2 regions of the Brevundimonas sp. SGAir0440 genome follow, and region 1 is predicted to be linked to the other one. Evidence: predicted binding sites of a transcription regulator. Region 1 holds the regulator's gene; the other holds the start of a gene.
What was found. Region 1 encodes HrcA, which represses chaperone genes, less so after heat shock. Its sites were predicted from a motif close to GTTAGCANTCNNNNNNNNNGANTGCTAAC; they were not measured.
Positions count from the first base shown of each region.

Region 2: a site for HrcA is predicted at 2,148-2,176, ahead of groES (co-chaperone GroES). Genes of this name have one in related genera too.

Region 1 is NZ_CP039435.1:462,481-465,890, forward strand. It holds gene E7T10_RS02185 (S8 family peptidase) at 1-635, shown strand, start outside; gene grpE (nucleotide exchange factor GrpE) at 660-1,247, opposite strand; gene hrcA (heat-inducible transcriptional repressor HrcA) at 1,292-2,350, opposite strand; gene rph (ribonuclease PH) at 2,465-3,190, shown strand; gene E7T10_RS02205 (hypothetical protein) at 3,352-3,410, shown strand, end outside.
Region 2 is NZ_CP039435.1:148,973-152,382, forward strand. It holds gene groL (chaperonin GroEL) at 88-1,734, opposite strand; gene groES (co-chaperone GroES) at 1,788-2,075, opposite strand; gene E7T10_RS00745 (hypothetical protein) at 2,374-2,796, shown strand; gene pgi (glucose-6-phosphate isomerase) at 2,856-3,410, opposite strand, start outside.

The DNA of each region.
Region 1 (3,410 bases):
ATCGCCGGATGCCGCTGCGTCGTGTCGAGCAGGATGCCTCGACCTATAGTCGCGCGGCGATTGGATGGCGCGGAGCGGACGGCGGTCTGTCGTTCAGCGTGGGCGCCTTGGATGAGCGTCTCGGGCCCTTGGGCGCCTTCCTGCCGGGCGGGTCCGACTTCGCCCTGCCGTCACGGACCAGCTTCTATGCGCTTGGCGGCGACTGGACCCTGCGGCCGGGCCTGCGCCTGATCGGCGAGGCGGGGATGGGGTCGACCCGGATCGAGGGCCGGTTCCTGTCGATGGATCAGGCGGCGATCAGTTCGAACTGGCGGCTGGGCTTGTTGACGGGCTGTTCGATGATCTGCGACCGGATCAGCTTCACCCTGGCTCAACCGCTCAGGATCGAGCGCGGAACCTTCTCGGCCATGCTGGCGGATGTTCCGGTTGAATATTTCGATCCGCTGACCTATTCGCGCCGCAGCTTCTCGGCGACGCCCAGCGGCCGCCAGATCGACTTCATCCTCGGTGGCGAACGTCGGCTGTGGGATGGGTCCAGCATGACGCTGCAAGCGGTCGCCAGCCGCGAGCCGCGCCATGTCGCAGACGCGCCGCCGGAGTTCGCCTTGATCGGAGCCTGGCGGCGTCAGTTCTGACCGACGCCGCCTGAAGACTGCGGATCAGGCCTTGCCGTCGAAGGCCTGACCGTCGGCGGCGGGGGCGGCGCCATAGGGGTTCGGAGCCTGGGCGCCGGATCCCTTGGCGGCGACGACCACCATGGCGGGGCGGACGGTGCGGCCGAACAGTTCGAAACCGGACTGCATGGTCTGGATCACCGACCCGCCGGGCACGGTCTCGGACGGCTGTTCCATCATCGCCTGATGCAGATGCGGGTTGAAGGCCTCGCCCGCCTCCGGCGCGACGCGCTTCAGGCCGTTGGCGTCGAAGGCTTGCAGCAAGGCCTTTTGCGTCAGTTCCAGCCCGGTCACCAGACCGGCCGTTGCGCCCTCGGCGTCCTTGGGCGCAGCCATCAGGGCGCGTTCAAGATTGTCGGCGACGCCCAGCAGGTCCTTGGCGAAGCGCTGGATCGCGAAGGCGCGCGCGTCGTTCTGCTGCGTCTCCGAACGGCGCTTCAGATTCTCCATCTCGGCGGCGACGCGTAGGGCGCGGTCCTTCCACTCGTCACGCTCCGCGATCACGGCGTCCAGCGGCGCCAGATCGTCGGACGGATGGGCGTCCAGCCCGTGTTCGGCATTGGTTTCGGCCATGTCGGCGTCCACGGCGTTCAGTTCGTCGTTAAGGGGCTTGTCGCTCACTTGTCGTTCCCGTCCAGCATCCGGCCCAGCACCCGGGCGGTATAGTCCACCAACGGAATGACACGGGCGTAGTTCAGTCTTGCGGGGCCTATGACGCCGATGGCGCCCAGAACCCGCTGTCGGCCGCTCATATAGGGCGCCGCGATCACGGCGGAACCCGAAAGTGAAAACAACCGTGTCTCGGCGCCGATGAAAATGCGTACGCCTTGGGCCGCATCGACGCCGTCCAGCAGGCCGATCAGCTGTTCCTTCTGCTCCAGATCATCGAACAAGACGCGGACCCGCTCCAGATCGGCCAGGCCTTCCCGGTCTTGAAGCAGGTTGGCGCGACCGCGGACGATCAGGGCGCGCTCCCGGTCGGCGCCGCCGGACCAGGCGGCGAATCCGTCCTCGACCAGGCGGGCGGCGGTCTGGTCCAGTTCGCGTCGCGCGATTTCCAGCTCTTGCGTCATCTCGCGCCGGGCGTCGGCGAACGGTCGGCCGCGCAGGCGGGCGTTCAGGAAGTTGGAGGCCTCGACCAGGGTCGACGGCGTGACGCCGGCCGACAGGGTCATGATGCGGTTCTCGACCGTGCCGTCATCAGCGACGATGACCGCCAGGGCCTGATCGCCGCCCAGGGCCACGAACTCGACATGTTTGACGCCGGAATCGCGCACCGGGCTGGAGACAACGCCTGCGCCGCCGGCCAGGCCCGACAGCAGGTTCGAGGCTTCATCCAGCGCCGCCTCGAAGTTCCGACCGCGCCCCGCCAGCCGCCCGTCGATCTCACGCCGTTCTTCCTTGGTCAGGTCGCCGACTTCCAGCAGGCCGTCCACGAACAGGCGCAGGCCCGCGTGGGTCGGGATCCGCCCGGCCGAGGTGTGTGGCGCGGCCAAGAGGCCCGCAAGGGTCAGATCCTGCATGGTGTTGCGGATCGAGGCGGGCGACAGGGCGACGCCGCCCAGCGACAGGGTCCGCGACCCGACCGGCTCGCCGGTCTCCAAATAGGATTCCACGATGCGACGGAAGATGTCGCGTGCCCGCGCATCCAGCCCCGCCAGACCCGCGAGGGCCAGATTCGGGGATGGGCCGGCGTCGAACGGCGGGTTTTTCGGGGCATACAGGCTCACGGTTTCAGGATAAGCACCGCCGCCACAGCTTCCAAGGTCAGACTTCCAAGGATCCCGCCCATGCGCCATTCGCAACGCACCGACGATCAACTGCGTCCCGTGACCATCGAGACCGGCGTCAACCGCTATGCCGAGGGCTCGTGCCTGATCAGTTTCGGCAACACCAAGGTGCTGGTGACCGCCTCGATCGAGGACAAGGTGCCGGGCTGGATGCGCAACTCGGGTCAGGGATGGGTAACCGCCGAATATGGCATGCTGCCCCGCGCCACCCACACGCGCGGGCGTCGTGAAGCCGCCGCCGGCAAACAGTCGGGCCGCACGCAAGAGATCCAGCGATTGATCGGCCGCTCCCTGCGCGCCGTGGTGGACCTGAAGGCGCTCGGCGAACGTCAGGTGCTGATCGACTGCGACGTCATCCAGGCCGACGGCGGCACGCGCACGGCGTCGATCACCGGCGCCTGGGTCGCCATGAGCCTGGCGCTGAACTATCTGCGCGACGAGGGTGTGTTGAAGGCCGACCCGATCACGGACCAGGTGGCGGCCGTGTCGTGCGGCGTCTGCGACGGCGTGCCGGTGCTGGACCTGGATTACGAAGAAGACTCCGAGGCCGAGGCGGATTCAAACTTCGTCCTGACCGGCTCGGGCCAGATCGTCGAAGTCCAGGCCACCGGCGAGAAGCGCGGCTTCTCGCGCGCCGAGTTCGACCGGCTCTTCTCGCTGGCCGAGACCGGCTGCACCGAACTGTTCGCCCTGCAGAAGGCGGCCTTGGCGGCGGTGAAGCGATAAGGGGGTTTCACCTCGGGGCTCGGACGGGCATCCTCGTTCGGTCAGTCCTGACCGGAGACAAGTCGATGCGTCGATCCCCCTGGCTTTCAATGGCCGCCTGCGTTCTGTTGATGGCTGGATGTCAGCGCGCTGATCCAGCCGATCAGCCTGCGTCCGGAGACATGGCGGCACGCAGCGACGTCATCGACGCGGTTCCATTGACGCCGGACGCTCCGCCGCC
Region 2 (3,410 bases), 310 kb from region 1:
GTCCCGCCCTTCTGCATTTCAGCGTCGGTTAGCTTGGACCCCGGCCTTCGCCGGGGCGTCCGGGCGACCCGAAGGCCGCCCTTCCGCTTAGAAGTCCATGCCGCCCATGCCGCCCATGCCGCCCATGTCGGGAGCCGCAGCGCCGCCCGACTTCTTGGGGGCGTCGGCGACGGCGGCTTCCGTCGTGATCAGGATGCCGGCCACCGAAGCGGCGTCTTGCAGAGCCGTGCGGACGACCTTGGCGGGGTCGATGACGCCCATCTGCACCAGATCGCCGTACTCTTCGGTCTGGGCGTTGAAGCCGAACGAGGACTGGTCGTTTTCCAGCACCTTGCCGACGACGATCGAGCCTTCGACGCCTGCGTTTTCCGAGATCTGACGGATCGGAGCCTGCAGGGCGCGACGGATGATGGCGATGCCGGCGTTCTGGTCGGCATTGTCGCCCTTGACGTCGGCCAAGATCTTGGAGGCCTTCAGCAGGGCGATGCCGCCGCCCGGAACGATGCCTTCGTCAGCTGCGGCGCGCGTGGCGTTCAGGGCGTCGTCGACGCGGTCCTTCTTTTCCTTCACTTCGACTTCGGTCGAACCGCCGACGCGCAGGACTGCAACGCCGCCGGCCAGCTTGGCCAGACGTTCCTGCAGCTTTTCCTTGTCGTAGTCCGAGGTCGTGTCTTCGATCTGGCGCTTGATCTGGGCCACGCGGGCTTCGATCTCGTCCTTGCCGCCGACGCCTTCGACGATGGTGGTGTCGTCCTTGGTGATCGAGACCTTCTTGGCCTTGCCGAGCATGTCGAGCGTGACGCTCTCAAGCTTGATGCCCAGGTCTTCCGAGATGACCTGGCCGCCCGTCAGGATGGCGATGTCTTCCAGCATGGCCTTACGGCGGTCGCCGAAGCCCGGAGCCTTGACGGCGGCGACGCGCAGGCCGCCGCGCAGCTTGTTGACGACCAGGGTCGCCAGGGCTTCGCCTTCGATGTCCTCGGCGATAATCAGCAGCGGACGGCCCGACTGCACCACGGCTTCCAGGATCGGCAGCATGGCTTGCAGCGAGGTCAGCTTCTTCTCGAACAGCAGGATGAGCGGCTCTTCGAGTTGGGCCTCCATCTTGTCGGCGTTGGTGATGAAGTAGGGCGACAGGTAGCCGCGGTCGAACTGCATGCCTTCGACGACGTCGACGGTGGTGTCGGCGGTCTTGGCTTCCTCGACGGTGATAACGCCCTCGTTGCCGACCTTGGCCATCGCCTGGGCGATCAGCTCACCGATTTCCGAGTCGCCGTTGGCCGAGATGGTGCCGACCTGGGCGATTTCGGAGTTGTTGGAGACCGGCTTGGAGTTGGTCTTGATCTCTTCCAGCACCAGGCCGACGGCCTTGTCGATGCCGCGCTTCAGATCCATCGGGTTCATGCCGGCGGCGACGGCCTTGAGGCCCTCTTGCACGATGGCCTGAGCCAGAACGGTTGCGGTGGTGGTGCCGTCGCCCGCCTTGTCGTTCGTCTTCGAAGCGACTTCGCGGATCATCTGGGCGCCCATGTTCTCGAAGGCGTCTTCCAGCTCGATCTCTTTGGCGACCGAGACGCCGTCCTTGGTCGAGCGCGGGGCGCCGAAGGACTTCTGGATCACGACGTTGCGGCCCTTGGGACCCAAGGTCACCTTGACGGCGTTGGCGAGGACGTTGACGCCGCGCAGCATCTTGTCGCGCGCGTCGGTGTTAAACTGTACGATTTTAGCAGCCATGCGGGCAGCTCCTATCTATATGGATTGATTGAAGAACGTCGGACGTCGGGTGCTTAGGACAGCACGCCCAGGACGTCGGATTCCTTCATGATGATCAGGTCTTCTCCGTCGATCTTCACTTCCGTGCCCGACCACTTGCCGAACAGGATGCGGTCGCCGGCTTTCAGCTCCAGAGCATTGACCTTGCCTTGGTCGTCACGGGCGCCAGGGCCGACGGAGACGACTTCGCCTTCCTGCGGCTTTTCCTTGGCGGTGTCGGGGATGATGATGCCACCCTTGGTCTTGGATTCTTCTTCAACGCGCTTGACCAGCACGCGGTCGCCGAGCGGACGGAACGCCATCGGACTTCTCCCTCTAGAACCCCCGGATCGGGGCGTTTTTGAAACGGTGTGCGGCGCTCTCGCGATCGCCGTTTTGGCAGCCGACCAGCGAGAGTGCTAACGCGGGCGGGAGTTAGGCAGAGGCGCTGGCATCGTCAAGCGGCGCGGCTCGATCTCCGCGCGAATTCTCTGTGACAAATGAACCGAAAATGAATGCCGACCTCCGGGGTCGTTCAAACTGGGAGCGATAGAACAGCTCCAACGCTGGATGCCTTCCCGCCCCGGAAATGCAGATCGGCGAGGAAAGAAGGAGACCAAGATGTCCAAGCTGCTGAAGATCACTGCGGTCGCCGCCGCCCCCGTCGTGGCCCTGAGCCTGATGGCCGCTCCGGCATCCGCCCAATCGCGCGATCGCGACAACACCGGCCGTAACGCCCTGATCGGCGCTGCGGTGGGCGGTCTGGCCGGCGCCATCTATGGCAACGGCGACGGCAGCTATATCGCAGGCGGCGCGCTTGCCGGTGCGGCGCTGGGCGCGGTGGCCTCCAACCGAGGATCGGGCTGCGAATATTATCGCGGCGGCCGCTGCTACCGTAACCAGGGCCACTGGGAGCGCGAGCACGGCATCGACCGCAGCCGCTCGGGCTATGACTACCGCTACGACGGCCGCCGTTACGACTCGCGCTATGACCGCCGCGACTACCGCAATGATCGCGACTACCGCTATGACCGCCGCTGGTAAGCGTTCGACAGTCTAGGTGATCGGCAGGGCCCGTCCGGCAAGGACGGGCCCTTTTCGCGTCAGCCCATCAACCGCGTCATCAGGGCCGCCGTGGACGGATCCAGGTCCGCCGAGGGGCCGCCCGCGTCCACGTCCTTCAGGATCGCCTTGGCCAGGACCTTGCCCAGTTCGACACCCCATTGGTCGAAGCTGTTGATGTCCCAGATCACGCCCTCGACGAAGGTCTTGTGCTCATACAGGGCCAGCAGCGCGCCCAGGGCCTCGGGCGTCAGCCGCTCCATGACGATGGCCGTCGACGGACGGTTGCCGGTGAAGGTGCGGTGGGACGCTAGGCGCGTCGCCTCTTCCTCCGACAGACCCTGAGCCAGACCTTCAGCCCTGGCCGCCTCGGTCGTCTTGCCCAGCATCAGGGCCTGCCCCTGGGCCAGGGCATTGGACCAGAGCGGCGATTCCGGCGCATCCGCATGCGTCCTGGCGACAATCACGAACTCCGCCGGCACGACCTCCGGCCCCTGGTGGATTTGCTGGAAGAAGGCGTGCTGCCCGTTGGTGCCCGGCTCGCCGAAGACGACGGGACAGGTCTGGCGCGTCACCGGTGTGCCGTCGCGGTGCAC